DNA from 2 places in the Promicromonospora sp. NPDC052451 genome. Region 2 is predicted to be linked to the other one. Evidence: riboswitches for the same ligand, from Rfam matches in the RefSeq annotation. Region 2 holds a riboswitch; the other holds the start of a gene.
What was found. A riboswitch is a leader RNA that binds a small molecule or an ion and turns the genes downstream of it on or off. The one in region 2 is predicted to bind FMN.

Region 1 (7,894 bases), on a different contig from region 2:
CCCCCCGCGGCGACGAGTTCGTCGCCCGCCTGCGCGACCTGGACATCGACGCCGCGCCCGTGGTCGCCTACGGCCACATCCTGCGCCCCGCCGTCCTGGCCGTACCCCGCCTCGGCTGGGTCAACCTGCACTTCTCCGTGCTGCCCGCCTGGCGCGGCGCCGCCCCCGTGCAGCGCGCCGTCATCGCCGGCGACGAGATCACCGGAGCCACCACCTTCCTGCTCGACGAGGGCATGGACACCGGCCCCGTGCTCGGCACCACCACCGAGACCATCCGGCCCACCGACACCTCCGGCGACCTCCTCGCCCGCCTCGCCGTCTCCGGCGCCGAGCTCCTCGTGGCCAGCCTCGACGCCCTCGAGGACGGCACCCTCCAGCCGCAGCCCCAGCCCGCCGACGGCATCACCGTCGCGCCCAAGCTCACCACGGAGGACGCCCGGGTGACCTGGACCGACCCGGCGCTCGCGGTCGACCGGCTCGTGCGCGGCTGCACGCCCGCACCCGGCGCGTGGACCCTCCTGCCCGACGGCTCGCGCCTCGGGATCGGCCCGGTCTCGCCGCGGCCCGACGTCGTGGACCTGCGTGCCGGCGAGGTGCGCGCGCTCAAGCGCGAGGTGCTGGTGGGCACGGCCACGCACGCGGTCGCGCTGGGCGAGGTGCGGCCCGTGGGCAAGAAGGCCATGCCGGCACCCGACTGGGCGCGCGGCGGGGGACGGGCGCTCGTCGAGGCGGGCCTCGTGCTGGACGCTCGGGCAGAGCACGCGGCGCCGGGCGGGACGCCCGGCGCGCAGGGCGCCACGGCGGGTGCCACGGACGTGGTCGCATGAGCGGGTACGACGGCGGCCGCGGCTCCCGGGGTGGGTCGCACGGCGGTTCACACGGCGGTTCGCGCGACGGTTCGCGCGGCGGCGGCCGCGCGGCCGGTGACGAGCGGCGCAACGCGTCGGGGCGGCAGCGCTCCGCGGCACGGTTCCGCGGCGACGACCGGTCACGGACCTCCCAGGCGCCCTCCGAACGGCGCAAGCGCACCGACCCCGCCCGGACGGCGGCGTTCGACGTGCTGCGCGAGGTCGACGAGTCCGACGCGTACGCCAACCTGGTGCTGCCGCCGCTGCTGCGCGAGCGGCGCATCCGCGGCCGCGACGCCGGGTTCGCCACCGAGCTGACCTACGGCACGCTACGGCTGCGCGGGCGGTACGACGCGATCCTGGCCACCTGCGTGGACCGACCGCTGCCGGGCCTGGACCCGGCGCTGCTCGACGTGCTGCGGCTCGGGACGCACCAGCTCCTCGGCATGCGCGTGCCCGTGCACGCCGCCGTCTCGGAGACCGTGGGGCTCGCCCGCAACCGGGTCGGCGCCGGCCCGGCGCAGATGGTCAACGCGGTGCTGCGCCGGGTCTCGGAACGCACGCCGGACGAGTGGCTGTCGGTGCTCGAGAAGGAGGCGCCCGACGCCCTCGCGGGCCTCGCCGCCACCCAGTCCCACCCGCTGTGGGTCGTCCGGGCGCTGCGCGAGGCGCTGGCCGGCAACGGCCGCGCGGCGGACGAGATCGGCGACCTCCTCGCCGCCGACAACGCCGCACCCCGGGTCACCCTGGTGGCGCGGCCCGGTCTGGTGGACGCCGCCGACGAGAACGCCTGGGGCGACGTCGACCTCGTCGCCGGCCGCTGGGCGCCCACCGCGCTGCGGCTGGAGGGTTCCGACCCGTCCGGCGTCCCGGCAGTCCGCGAGGGTCTGGCGGGCGTGCAGGACGAAGGGTCCCAGCTCGTCGCCCTGGCCCTGGCCGCGGCCCCTCTGGAGGGCTCGGACGCGCGCTGGCTGGACCTGTGCGCCGGCCCGGGCGGCAAGGCGGCTCTCCTGGCGGCCCTGGCCGCGCAGCGCGGTGCCCGGCTCGTGGCCAACGAGGTGGCCCCGCACCGCGCCCGCCTGGTCGCCGGCGCGCTGGCCGCCCTGCCGGACGGCGCCGTCGAGGAGGTGCGCACCGGTGACGGCCGCGAGGTCGGCGTCGACGAGCCCGGTGCCTACGACCGGGTCCTGGTCGACGCGCCCTGCACGGGCCTGGGCGCGTTGCGCCGTCGGCCGGAGAGCCGGTGGCGCCGCACGCCGTCGGACCTCGCCGCCCTGACGGGGCTGCAGCGCGAGCTGCTGACGAGCGCCCTGGACGCCGTCCGGCCCGGGGGAGTGGTGGCGTACGTGACGTGCTCGCCGCACCTGGCCGAGACGCAGCTCGTCGTGGCGGACGTGCTGCGCCGCCGGGACGACGTCGAACGCCTGGACGCGCCCGCCGTGGTGCGGTCGGTGGTGCGCCCGGACGCCGAGATCCCGCTGGGCGACCGGGACGACGTGCAGCTGTGGCCGCACGTGCACGGTACGGACGCGATGCACCTGACGCTGCTGCGCCGGACCGCGTGACGGCCGGGGCGGTCCCGCCCGCCCCGGCCGTGGCCAGGCCGTGGTGGTCAGACGCCCGCCGGCGGCCACACCCCGATGATCACGGCCATGACCAGCACCGTGACCAGCTCGTGCGCGAGGTTCAGGGTGGTCAGGGCCGGCGGGCGGCCCTCGAAGGCGTCGTGCGTGATCATCCGCGCCGCCGTGAACCCGATCCAGAGCAGCACGCCGGTCACCACGGCCGCGGAGAGGAAGCCGCCCTGGTAGAACTCCCACGAGATGTAGACCGCACCGGCCAGCACCCAGGCGGTCAGGAAGCTGACCAGCACCGTCACGACGATGGGCCAGATGCCCGCGGCCTGCGCCGCCTTCGGGTCGACCCGGGCGAGCCGCATCCAGCGGGTGCCGAACACCTTCGGCGTGTACCAGACCGAGCCCACGACCAGCGTGGACAGGGTGGCCGCCACAACAGCCCAGTAGTTCACCTCGGGGATCATCGTCGCTCCCGGTCCGTCGGTGGCGCGCGGCGCGTGGCAGCGGGGTGCGCGCCCTAGGCTTGGCATCATGGCAGCCCTCATCGCCCCCAGCATCCTGTCCGCCGACTTCGCGAACCTGGAGCGCGACCTCGGCCGGATCGCCGACGCCGACTACGCCCACGTCGACGTCATGGACAACCACTTCGTGCCCAACCTGACGCTGGGGCTGCCGGTCTTCGAGCGGCTCGCGAAGGTGTCGCCGGTGCCGCTCGACGCCCACCTCATGATCGAGAACCCCGACCGGTGGGCGCCGGCGTTCGCCGAGGCGGGGGCGGCGTCGGTCACGTTCCACGCGGAGGCCGCGCAGGCGCCCGTGCGCCTGGCGCGCGAGCTGCGGCGGCTGGGGTCGCGTGCGGGCGTCGCGCTGCGGCCGGCCACCCCGGTGGAGCCGTTCCTGGACCTGCTGGCCGAGATCGACATGATCCTGGTGATGACCGTGGAGCCCGGCTTCGGCGGCCAGTCGTTCATCGAGGGCACCCTGCCCAAGATCCGGCGGGCACGCGAGGCCGTGAGCGAGTCCGGGCTGGACGTGTGGATCCAGGTGGACGGGGGAGTGTCGCGCGACACGATCGAGCGCGCGGCCGACGCCGGCGCGAACGTCTTCGTGGCGGGCTCGGCGGTGTACGGGGCCCAGGACATCCCGGCGGAGATCGCGACGCTGCGCGAGCTCGCGAGCAAGCACGTCCACTGACGCGTGACGAGGCTGGCACGCGCTGTCGTGCCTGACCGCGAAAATAGTGTGCCAAGCGCGCCGTGCCCACCTCGACGGCCGGGCGGGCCCAGGGAAGAAGCCCCGGTGACGAGGGGACCGGCGTCCCTGTGACGCAGGCCATGGTCGCGTGCCGCGCGAGGTGTGGCATGCTGGCGATCAGCAGTACGCACACACGTGCTCCGGGGTCGGTGAAATTCCGAGCCGGCGGTGACAGTCCGCGACCCGGGTCGTTCCTTCGGGAGGGATCCGGTTGACCTGGTGGAACTCCAGGACCGACGGTGAAAGTCCGGATGGGAGGAAGCACGTGCGGCGTCGGCCGTCCTGCGGACGTGCGGCGCCGTGACGCCGTACGCGCGGGCGGGACCGGTCCGGTCCTCGTCCGCGTACCCGTCGTCCGACCCCGGAGCACCGACGCTCGGGAAGGACGGCATGACCCAGTCGCAGAACAGCTCGACCGCGCCCACCGGCCCACGTGCCGCGCCGCCCGTGGCCTCCGCACCGGACCGGGGCCCGGCCGGGCCGGACGCCCGCGTCCTGGAAGCCGCGATGCGCCGGGCCCTCGACCTCGCCGCGCAGGGCCCCGCCCACGGCCCCAACCCGCGCGTCGGCTGCGTGCTCCTGGACGCCGCGGGCCGCACCGTCGCCGAGGGCTTCCACCGCGGAGCCGGGACGCCCCACGCCGAGGCCGCCGCGCTGGCGGCCGCCCGGGCGGGCGGCGTCGACCCCCGGGGCACGACGGCGGTCGTGACGCTGGAACCCTGCGCCCACCACGGCCGCACCGGACCCTGCGCGGACGCCCTGATCGAGGCCGGCGTGGCCGCCGTGCACGTGGCGGTCGAGGACCCCAACCCCGTGGCCATGGGCGGCGCCGGACGCCTGCGGGCCGCGGGCATCCCGGTCACCACGGGCCTGCTCGCCGCGGCGGGGGAGGAGTTGCTGCGCCCGTGGCTGCGCGCCGTGCGCACGGGGCGGCCGTACGTGACGCTCAAACTCGCGACGTCGCTCGACGGACGCGTCGCCGCGGCCGACGGCACCAGCCGCTGGATCACCGGAGCGACTGCCCGCGCCCACGCGCACGCGGTCCGTGCCCAGGTGGACGCGATCGCCGTCGGCACGGGGACGGTGGCCGTCGACGACCCGGCTCTCACGGCCCGCACCGTGGACGGGAGCCTCTTCGAGCACCAGCCCCTCCGGGTCGTCGTCGGCCACCGCACGGTGCCCGACGGAGCCCGCCTGCGCGGTCCGGGCGGCCTCCTGCTGCACCTGGCGACCCACGACCTCGACGCCGCGCTCCGGGAGCTGGGCGGGCGCGAGGTGCGGCACCTGCTCGTGGAGGGCGGCCCCGCCCTGGCGACCGCCCTCCTGGCCGCGGACGCCGTCGACGAGCTGCACGCGTACGTGGCCCCTGTGCTGCTCGGTGCGGGTTCCCCGGCCGTCAACGACCTGGGGGTCACCACGATCGGCGAGGCCGCACGCTTCACCACCCACGACGTCACGCGGCTGGGCGACGACATGCTGCTCGTCGCCCGTCGTACCGACCCCGCAGGGGCCCGGCCCGGTACGGCCGGCCGCCCCGGCGGGCACACCGAGGAGGAGATCTGATGTTCACCGGAATCGTCGAGGAGCTCGGCTCCGTCGTCTCGCTGGTCCGGCCCGACGGCGACCCCGGCGGCGGGCCGGCGCCGGACGCCGTCCTGACCGTCGCCGGCCCGCTCGCCACGTCGGACGCCCGCCCGGGTGACTCGATCGCCGTCGACGGCGTGTGCCTGACCGTCACGTCGGTGGCCGACGGCGCTTTCGTGGCCGAGGTGATGCCCGAGACGCTGCGCCGTACGTCCCTCGGCGCCCTCGCCCCCGGGGACCGGGTGAACCTGGAGCGGGCCCTGCTGGCCCACGGCCGCCTGGGTGGTCACGTGGTCCAGGGCCATGTGGACGGCGTGGCGACGCTCGCCCGGCGCACGCCCGGGCCGCGCTGGGACGACCTGGCGTTCACCGCGCCGGCGGCGCTGACCCGCTACGTCGCCGAGAAGGGCTCGATCGCCCTGTCCGGGGTCTCGCTGACGGTCACGTGGGTGTCCGACGAGGGCTTCGGGGTGTCGCTCATCCCCACCACGCTCGCCGCGACCACGCTCGGCGGGCTGGCCCCGGGCGACGTCGTGAACGTGGAGGTCGACGTGCTCGCCAAGTACGTGGAGCGGCTCCTGGCGGCTGGTGCGGTCGGCGGTGTCCCGGGTGGGGCGGCGGACGTGGCCGCCGGGACCGGGACGCCGGCCGGTGCGACGACCGGAGCCGGGCGATGAGCGGGGCGCTGCGGCCCACGGCAGGGGCGGTGGACGTCGCACGGGGGCCGGTGGAGGAGGCTCTCGCCGAGCTGGCCGCGGGCCGCCCGGTGCTGGTGGCCGACGACGCCGGGCGGGAGAACGAGGTCGACGTGGTGCTCGCTGCGAGCACGGCCACGCCCGAGTGGGTGGCCTGGACGGTGCGGCACTCGTCCGGCTACCTGTGCGCCCCGATGCCCGCGGACCGGGCGGACGCGCTGGGTCTGCCGCTGATGGTCGAGCGCAGCGAGGACCCGAGGACGACGGCGTACACGGTGTCGGTGGACGCCGCGACGGGCGTGACCACGGGGATCTCCGCCGCGGACCGCGCGCGGACCCTGCGGGTGCTGGGCGACCCCGCCACCGGCCCCCGGGACCTGATCCGGCCCGGTCACGTGCTGCCGTTGCGGGCGCGGCCCGGCGGCGTGCTGGAGCGTACGGGGCACACGGAGGCCGCCGTGGACCTGGTGCGGCTCGCCGGCGGACCGCAGGCGAGCCTCGGCGAGGTGGGCGCGATCGCCGAGCTCGTCCGGGACGACGGCGCGGTGATGCGTCTGCCCGAGGCCGAGGAGCTCGCCCGGCAGACGGGCCTCGTGGTGCTCACGGTGGCGGACCTGGTCGCGTGGCGTCTGGCCCACGACCCCGCCGCCGACGTCGCCCCGTCGTCTCCGCCTGCGCCGGCCGGCCGGGTCCGGCGGGTCGCGCAGGCAGCGCTGCCCACGCGGTTCGGGGACTTCCGGGTCGTGGCCTACCACGACCTGCACTCGGGCGCGGAGCACCTGGCCCTGACGCCGGCCCGCCTGCCCGGCCCGGCGACGACGGGTACGGCGCCCGGCACGCACGGGCGCCTGGTGCGCGTGCACTCCGAGTGCCTGACCGGCGACGGGCTGGGATCGCTGCGGTGCGACTGCGGCCCGCAGCTGGAGGCGTCGCTGGCGGCGGTGGCTGCCGAGGGCGGTGCCGTGGTGTACCTGCGGGGCCACGAGGGCCGGGGGATCGGCCTGGCCGCGAAGATCCAGGCCTACGCCCTCCAGGACACCGGCCGGGACACCGTGGAGGCCAACGTGGACCTGGGGCTGCCGGTCGACGCACGCGAGTACGGGGCGGCGTCGGCGATCCTGGCCGACCTCGGGCTCGACGACGTGACCCTGCTGACGAACAACCCGGAGAAGGTGACCGGGCTGCGCGCCGCGGGTACGACCGTGGCCGGGCGCCGCAGCCTGGTGGTCGGCCGGGGCGTGCACAACCACCGGTACCTGGAGACCAAGCGGACGGTGCTGGGCCACCGCATCGACCGCCTGGACCAGAACCAGTACGACGAGATCGACAACCAGGACGAAGGAGCATGCGCATGAGCGGCGTCGGAGCACCGAGCGTGACAGTTGACGGGACGGGCCTGCGGGTCGTGGTGGTGGCGGCGAGCTGGCACGAGCAGGTCATGGACGGGCTGCTGGCCGGGGCCCGCCGGGCACTGGGCGCAGCAGGCGCGGACTGGACCGAGGTGCGGGTACCGGGTTCGTTCGAGCTGCCGGTGGCGGCGTCCCGTGCGGCGGCCGGGGGAGCGGACGCGGTGGTCGCGCTCGGCGTGGTGATCCGCGGTGGCACGCCGCACTTCGAGTACGTCTGCTCGGCCGCGACGTCGGGCCTGACGGACGTGAGCGTCCGCACGGGGGTCCCGGTGGGCTTCGGTGTGCTGACGTGCGACGACGAGGCGCAGGCGCTGGACCGGGCAGGCCTCGAGGGCTCGCACGAGGACAAGGGGGCGGAGGCGGCGGAGGCGGCGCTCGCCACGGCGGTCGTGCTGCGGGACCTGGGCCGTGTCGTGCACTCCTGAATAAATAGTGTGCCAAGCGTCTCGACAACCAACCCCAGGTCCAGAAGACATCACCACAACGAGCAAAGAATCAGGGGTTCGCCACACATACGGGACATGAGA
Region 2 (7,894 bases):
CGCCGTCCTGCATCGAGCGCAGCACGTAGCCGAGGATCACGGCGTTCTCCTCGGCGGCGGCGAAGCGCTGGAAGAAGCTCTGCCCGGACGCCACGATCTCGACGTTCTCGCGCTTGAGCCGGCTGATCGTGGCCAGCAGGTGCGCGTCGCACTCGGCGCGGAGCCGGTCCTTCGAGCCGAAGTGGTGCATCACGAGGCCCGCGCTGACCCCGGCGTCGGCCGCGATGGACCGCACGGAGGCGCCGAAGCCCTCGACGGCGAACCGGCTGATCGCGGCGTCCCGGATGCGGGACCGCGCCGTGCGGTCGGCGTCGCCGGGCGCGCCTCCGCCCGGGGACTGCTCGGCACCGCTCGTTGAACGCATGTTCAGCATCCTATACGCGCGTTCAGCCGATGTGCCAGCAAATCACCCGGGGGTGACCCCGAAAAGTGCCGCCTCCCGCGCCGCATACCGGAAATAATGCCCACGAGATACTCACCCCAGACAGGAGAATCCATGATGAGAAGGCTCCACCGGGTCGCCGCTGCCGTGGCCGCCCTCGGGATCGCCACCGCCCTGGCGGCGGTCGCCCCGGCGCAGGCCCGCGACACCGCCGAGCTGACGGCCGCCCCGGCGGTCAGCACCGCCCGTGTGGCGTCCGGTGCCGCGGCTCCGGCCGCGGAGGTGTACTACCGCTCCTGCAAGCCGGGGGTCAACGAGCCCGCCCAGGTGCGCAGCTGCATGTACCTGTACAAGGACGGCCCGCGCTTCTACGGCGAGGCGATGGTCACGGACATCGACGGCGGCAAGGACTACGACGTCCTCGCGGTGGACCTGCGGATCCAGGCCTACGCGGGCGGCAAGTGGCAGCTCCTGAGCGGCACGTGGAAGGACGACGCGGACGGCTGGTTCGGCTACCGCGACCGCGCCTACCACACCACGTGGATGACCTGCTACGGCGCGGGCGAGACGCTGCCGCTGCGCGCGGCGGCCACGATCCGCTACAAGCTGGCGGACGGCACGCAGCGGACGACGGTCACGCGGTACTCGCCGTCGGCCCGTACCTGGTGCCCATGATCGGGCTGACCGCCTGAGGGACCGGCACCGGCCGGCCACGCGTCGTCGCGTGGCCGGCCGGCGCACGTCAGGCCTGGGCCGTGCCGCGCCAGCGGCCGATCGCGCCCATGACGTGGTAGATCACCAGGGCCGCGGCGGTGCCCAGCGCGATGCCGCCGAACTCCAGGTCCCCGGCGGTCCAGGTGAAGTTCGCGATGCCGATGATGAGCGGCACGGCCGCCGTCGTGAGGTTCACCGGGTCGGAGAAGTCGACGCGCGCCTGCACCCAGATGCGGGCACCGAGGATGCCGATCATCCCGTAGAGCATGGTGGTGGCGCCGCCGAGCACCCCGGCGGGCACGGTGGCGATCAGCGCCCCGAACTTCGGCGACAGGCTGAGCACCAGCGCACCGACCGCGGCCACCCAGTAGGCCGCGGTCGAGTACACGCGGGACGCCGCCATGACGCCGATGTTCTCCGCGTACGTCGTGGTGCCGGAGCCACCGCCGAGACCGGCGAGCGTCGTGGCCACGCCGTCCGCGAGCAGCGCCCGACCGGTGAGCCGGTCGTAGTCCCGCCCGGTCATGGCGGCCACCGACTTCACGTGGCCCACGTTCTCGGCGACGAGCACGAGCACCACCGGGAGGAACAGGCCGAGCACGGCCGGGTCGAACGACGGGGCCACGAAGTGCGGCAGGCCGACCCAGCCGGCCTGATCGACCTTCGTGAAGTCGACCTCGCCGCGCACCGCGGCGAACGCATAGCCGATCGCCACGCCCAGCAGGATGGCGAGGCGGCCGAGCAGACCCCGGAACAGGACCTGGATCAGGATGATCGAGCCGAGGGTCACGACGGCGGTGAGGGGGGCCTCCTTGAAGTTGCCCCACGCCGCCGGCGCCAGGTTGAGCCCGATGAGCGCGACGATGACGCCCGTGACCACGGGCGGCATGGCCGCCTGGATCCAGCGCGGGCCCGCGAAGTGCACCACCGCGCCGATGATCGCCAGCAGCACGCCGGTGGCGAGGATGCCGCCGATCGCGACGGACTGGCCGCCCGACGCCGTGGCCGCCAGGATCGGCGCGATGAACGCGAAGCTCGACCCCAGGTAGCTCGGCAGCCGGTTGCCCGTGATCAGCAGGAACGTGATGGTGCCGAGCGCCGAGAAGAAGAGCGTGGTCCCAGGGTCGAACCCGGTGAGCACCGGCACCAGGAACGTGGCGCCGAACATCGCGACGATGTGCTGCAGACCGATCCCGACGGTGCGCGGCCAGCTCAGGCGCTCGTCGGGGGCGACCACCTCGCCCGGGGTGATGCGGGTGCCGTCACCGTGCAGCTTCCAGCCGAGTCGCATCGCTGTTGTCCTTGATCTCGCGGGGCGTCAGTGTCGCGCGGATCTTACCGGCCCACCCCGGTCGAGAACGGCCGGCCCCGGTCAGCAGGTGCTGCTGCGGTACTCGCTGATCACCTCGTCCGGGACCGGCGGCGGGCAGAGGAACCGGGCGTAGCGCTCGTCGTCGTCCACGTACCGCTTGAGCCAGGCGATGCTGTAGCGGGCGATCGTGGTGTCGGGCACGGTGGGCGCGGAGTGGTCCGCGTCGCGCAGCTCCAGGTACGCCTTGTCGCCGTCGGCCGGGAGCGTGTCGTAGAACCGCTCGGCGTGCCGGCGCACCGGCGCGATGACGTCGTCCTCGGCACCGATGACCAGGGTGGGCGTGGTGACCTCCGGGAACGTCTTGTCGGCGCTCCAGGGGGCCAGCGGGATCGCGGCGCGCAGCGCCGGGTCGTCCTTGGCGGCCTCCAGGCTGCCGCCGCCACCCATCGAGTGGCCCATGACGGCGAGCCGGGCGGGGTCGATCCTGTCCGCCACCGCCGTGTCCGCGAGCTGCGCCAGCGCGGCCCGGAGCTGGTCGCCGCGGCGCGGGGGCGCGTCGGCGGTGCTGATCGTGTCGATCGTGAGCACGACGAAGCCCTGCGAGGCCAGGCGCGGCCCGAGCCAGGCGACGGCGGCCTGCGAGGAGCTGTACCCGGGGGCAACGGCGACCGCGCCGAACGTGCCCTCGGACGTGTCCGTGGGGTAGTAGACGGTGCCGCCGCCGAAACCCTCGGCCTCGGCCCGGGTCACGACGAGCGTGGCGACGTCGAACGGGCCACGCGGTGCCTCGATGCTCTGCTCGGTCGGGTCGGGCCCGCGCTGGTGGTCGCCCTCGGCGACGGCCACGGGGACCGCGGCGAGGGTTCCGGCGGCGAGGACGGACGCCGCGAGCGCGGCCCGGACGGCACGAGAAAAGCCACGAGAAAAGCTCTGCATGAACCCTCCCAGGTCGGTGTCGGGGCCCACGCCCCGGCACCGACCCTAGGAAGGTTTCTCTCACCCGGCCTCCCGGGCGGGTGATCCGCGGCCGGCTCAGCCGAGCTGGCGGCGCACCTCGCGGGCGAACAGGTCCAGGTGGTCCAGGTCGGCCAGGTCCAGGACCTGCAGGTAGACGCGCTGGACACCCTCCGCCTCCAGGGCCTTCAGCCGGTCCACCGCCTCGGCGACGGTCCCGGCGATGCCGTGCTCGCGCAGCTCGGCGGGCTCGCGCCCGATGGCGGCCGCGCGTCGCGTGAACTCGGCCTCGTCCTGCCCGACGGCGGCGACGAGCGCCACCGACTGGACGATGGATCCGGGGTCGCGACCGGCGTCGGACAGGGCCTTCTCGACCACCTTGATGCGCGCGCCGATCCCGCTGATCTCCGGGAAGGACTGGTTGTACTCGTCGCCGTAGCGCGCCGCCAGGGCGGGCGTGCGGCGCGGGCCGCCGCCGCCGACCAGCACCGGGATCCTGGCCTGCACGGGCTTGGGCAGCGCCGGCGAGTCGGTGATCTGGTAGTGCTCACCGGAGAAGGAGAACTTCTCGCCGACGGGCGTGCCCCAGAGGCCGGTGACGACGGCGAGCTGCTCCTCCAGGATGCCGAAGCGCTTCTCGGGGAACGGGATGCCGTAGGCGCTGTGCTCGGCGGCGTACCAGCCGGTGCCGAGGCCGAGCTCGACGCGCCCGCCGGACATCTGGTCCACCTGGGCCACCTGGATGGCCAGCACGCCGGGGTGCCGGAACGTGGCCGACGACACGAGCGTGCCGAGCCGCACGGTCGACGTCTCCCGGGCGAGGCCGGCGAGCGTGACCCAGGAGTCGGTGGGCCCGGGCAGACCCTCGCGGCCCATGGCCAGGTAGTGGTCGGAGCGGAAGAAGGCGCTGAAGCCCAGTCGCTCGGTCGCCTGGGCGACGGCGAGCTGGTCGTCGTAGGTCGCGCCCTGCTGGGGCTCGGTGAAGATGCGCAGGTCGAGTGTCACGTCTCGCAGACTACGCTCACCCCGTGACCGGGATCCGCTGGGGCAGCCTCGCCACCGTCGTGGGCGGTGGGCTGATCTTCCTCGTGTGCCTGCTGGGCGTCGTGCTCGGTCATCCGTGGGCCGCCGTCCCCGGGGTGCTCGCGCTGCTCATGGCCGTGCGCGAGGTGCGCTACCTGCGCAGACTCCGGTCGGGCAAGATCCCGTCCCAGGAAAATTAGCGTCGCGCAGGTCACGGTTTGCTCAAGGAGTCTTCACGGGGCTCGGGGGGCACGCGGTAGCCTGCCTGGCATGACCGCCGTCCGTACCCACACGCACGCGCAGGCTGTCGACGCTGCGGTGGACCTGTTCACTCGGCAGGGGTACGAGGGAACCACCGTCGAGGAGATCGCCGACGCCGCCAAGGTGAGCCGCGCGACGTTCTTCCGCCGCTTCCGCTCCAAGGAGGACGTGGTCTTCGCCGACCACGAGCTGCTGCTGGAGGAGGTGGTGGTCATGCTGGCCGCCACCCGGCCCGACGCCCGGGCCAGCGAGGAGTCGGGGCACGACCTGGGCCGCGCCTGGGACCCCGACGTGGACCCGTACCTCGAGGTGTGCCGCGCGGCGCGCATGGTGTTCGACCACCACGTGGGCCAGCGCGAGACGTCGCTCGCGCGCTACGCCCTGCTGCAGCAGGTCCCGGCGCTGCGCGACCGGGAGCTCATCACGACGCACCGCTACGAGCGGGCGTTCACGCACTACCTGCGCGACACCCTGCCGCCGGAGCGGTCGGCCTCCACGGCGTCGATCGCGTTCGCGGCGTCCGTGGTCGCGGTGCACAACGCGATCCTGCGACGCTGGCTGCGCACGCCGTCGCTCGACCTGCGCCCCGAGCTGGAGGAGGCGTTCGCCGACCTGCGGCGAGCCGCCGTCCTCGGCACCTCGGCCAGCCCGCTGGCCGCCGACGGCGCCCCCGCGTCGCGGCGCGTGGTCGTCACCGTGGTGGAGGGGGTGGCCGGGCCCGACGAGGTGGCCCGCGCCGTCCGCGACGCCCTGGTCTGACCGGTCCGGCCCGTGTGGCGCACCGGACATCCCGGGCCCGTTCCCGGGGGAATGCACCCGTGGCATCCTGTGTTCCGCTAGAGATCGTGCAGCAGCAGTTGCACACGTGCTCCGGGGTCGGTGAAATTCCGAGCCGGCGGTGATAGTCCGCGACCCGGGTCGTTCCTTCGGGAGGGACCTGGTTGACCTGGTGAGATTCCAGGACCGACGGTGAAAGTCCGGATGGGAGGAAGCACGTGCGGCGCGCTCCGCCGACCCCTCGGGGTCCCGGCACCGTGCCGTCGTCGGCGCCGTCGTGGCGCGCCGGCCCTCACCCCGGAGTCCCCGTGTGCGGACTTCGGAGAGGGAAAGAGACATGGACTGGTTCCGCGCCGCCTACGACGCGACGTTCCTGGTCGGCGACCAGCAGATCTACTGGCGCGAGGTCATCGGCAACCTGTTCGGCCTGGCCTCCGCCCTGGGCGGGCTGCGGCGCAAGGTGTGGGCCTGGCCGGTGGGCATCGTCGGCAACGTCGTGCTCTTCACCGTCTTCATGGGCTCCTGGTTCGGCGAGACGGGCCGCGCCGACATGCTGGGCCAGGCCGGGCGTCAGATCATGTTCATCGCCGTCTCGGTCTACGGCTGGTACCGCTGGCGGCAGACGCAGCGGACTGGCGGCGTGGGCACCGTGGCCGTGCACCCGGCCTGGGCCTCCTGGCGGGCCCGCGTCGGCCTGGTCACCGGGATGCTCGCCGGGACCCTGCTCCTGACCCCGCTGTTCCGCGCCCTCGGCTCGTACGAGCCGGTGTGGGCCGACGCCTGGATCTTCACGGGCTCCGTGCTCGCCACCTACGGCATGGCCAAGGGCTGGGTCGAGTTCTGGCTGATCTGGGTGGCCGTCGACCTGGTGGGCGTACCTCTGCTCTTCTCCGCCGGGTACTGGGCGACCGCGCTGATGTACGTGATCTACGGCGTGTTCACCCTGGTCGGGTTCTTCGCGTGGTGGCGCATCAGCCGGCGGGAGGGCACGGCGCACAGCGCCGTCGCCGCGCCTGCCTGACCGCTGACCCCGGCCCTGACCCCGATCGCGTACCGTCGGCGCTCGTGAACGCACAGGGGCGTACGGCACGGGTCGGGATCGTCGGATCGGGCTTCCGCGCCCGAACGGTGCTGCGCGTACTGCACGCGCTGCCGGGACGCTTCGAGGTGGCGGGCGTGGCCACGCGCAACGCGGCGGACCGGGAGGCGCTCTCCGCCGGCGGCCTGCCGGCGGCCGGGCTCCCCGGCCTTCCCGCGCCTGCCTGGGCCACGGTCTCCGAGCTGCTGGCCGCCGGCCGCCCCGACCTCGTCGTGCTCACCCTGCCCGCGGGCCCCGCCCAGCCCGTGGTCCGCGACCTCGCCGCCGCGGGTGTCCCCGTGCTCACGGAGACGCCCGCGGCGGGCACCGTCGAAGAGCTTGCCACCCTGCAGCGGCTCGTGGACGACGGCGCCTGCGTGCACGTGGCCGAGCAGTACCACCTGGAACCGCTGATCGGCGCACAGCTCGCGGTCGCGGCGTCGGGCCGGCTCGGCACCGTGACCGACGCGCACGTCGCCGTGGCCCACGACTACCACGGCATCAGCGTGCTGCGGCGGGCGCTGGGCATCGGCTTCGACGACGCCGTGATCACCGCCCGGCGCGACGCGCGCCGCGTGCTGCCGAGCCCCAGCCGTGCGGACGACCCCGAAGACCGTGCCCTGGTCGACACGGTTCACGCGACCGCCTGGCTGGACTTCGGCGACCGGCTCGGCACCTACGAGTTCGACGACGTGCAGTACCGCTCGTGGGTCCGCTCCCCCACGCTCCTGGTCCGTGGCGAACGGGGCGAGCTGCGCGACGACGTGGTACGTCACGTGGGCCCGGACGGCCTGCCGCGGCACGCCACGCTGGAGCGGGTGGCCGCGGGCGGCGCCGGCAGCCACGAGGGCATGTTCCTGCGCGGGTACACGCTCGACGGCGAGTGGCTGTACCGCAATGCGTTCCGCCCGGCCCGCCTGCCCGACGACGAGCTGTCGATCGCCCGCCTCGTCGCCGCGATGGCCGACCACGTGCTGGACGGCGCTCCGTCGCCGTACTCCGTGGCCGAGGCGGCACAGGACCAGTACCTCCAGCTCGCCGTACGGCGGGCCGCGGCGTCGGGCGAGCGGGTCCGTACGAGCCCGCAGCCGTGGGCGCACGGACGGGTCTGCCGGCACGCGGGCTGACCCTCCGGCGCGGTCCGGACAGCCCGGCACCCCCAACCCTCAATGAGACGCCGTATCGCTTGACCTGAGATCCGGTACCGGAGCACCATGGAGGCATGACTCAGACTCCCGGGGTGACGGCGCCCGCCTACGACGTCTCGCAACCGCTCGACATCGACTTCGCCGGCGCCTTCGCCGACGTCACGGAGGAGGAGCGGGCCTGGCAGCTCGCCGTCCGCCGGTTCGTGCAGGACGAGGTCCTGCCCGTCATCGACGGCTACTGGGAG

Region 1: linked by a shared signal. The riboswitch ahead of ribD (bifunctional diaminohydroxyphosphoribosylaminopyrimidine deaminase/5-amino-6-(5-phosphoribosylamino)uracil reductase RibD) and the one ahead of pnuC (nicotinamide riboside transporter PnuC) in region 2 are both predicted to bind FMN.

What each region holds. Positions count from the first base shown of each region.
Region 1 covers NZ_JBIUAP010000003.1:389,520-397,413, forward strand. Annotated here, with positions in the region: gene fmt (methionyl-tRNA formyltransferase) at 1-827, shown strand, start outside; gene ACIG47_RS07465 (RsmB/NOP family class I SAM-dependent RNA methyltransferase) at 824-2,413, shown strand; gene ACIG47_RS07470 (DUF1761 domain-containing protein) at 2,461-2,889, opposite strand; gene rpe (ribulose-phosphate 3-epimerase) at 2,957-3,619, shown strand; FMN riboswitch at 3,811-3,948, shown strand; gene ribD (bifunctional diaminohydroxyphosphoribosylaminopyrimidine deaminase/5-amino-6-(5-phosphoribosylamino)uracil reductase RibD) at 4,070-5,242, shown strand; gene ACIG47_RS07485 (riboflavin synthase) at 5,242-5,940, shown strand; gene ribB (3,4-dihydroxy-2-butanone-4-phosphate synthase) at 5,937-7,313, shown strand; gene ribH (6,7-dimethyl-8-ribityllumazine synthase) at 7,310-7,792, shown strand.
Region 2 covers NZ_JBIUAP010000009.1:90,521-98,414, reverse strand. Annotated here, with positions in the region: gene ACIG47_RS17010 (TetR family transcriptional regulator) at 1-364, opposite strand, end outside; gene ACIG47_RS17005 (hypothetical protein) at 497-1,057, shown strand; gene ACIG47_RS17000 (uracil-xanthine permease family protein) at 1,125-2,387, opposite strand; gene ACIG47_RS16995 (serine aminopeptidase domain-containing protein) at 2,469-3,344, opposite strand; gene ACIG47_RS16990 (LLM class F420-dependent oxidoreductase) at 3,441-4,367, opposite strand; gene ACIG47_RS16985 (hypothetical protein) at 4,391-4,585, shown strand; gene ACIG47_RS16980 (helix-turn-helix domain-containing protein) at 4,656-5,405, shown strand; FMN riboswitch at 5,508-5,645, shown strand; gene pnuC (nicotinamide riboside transporter PnuC) at 5,761-6,444, shown strand; gene ACIG47_RS16970 (Gfo/Idh/MocA family protein) at 6,489-7,628, shown strand; gene ACIG47_RS16965 (acyl-CoA dehydrogenase family protein) at 7,724-7,894, shown strand, end outside.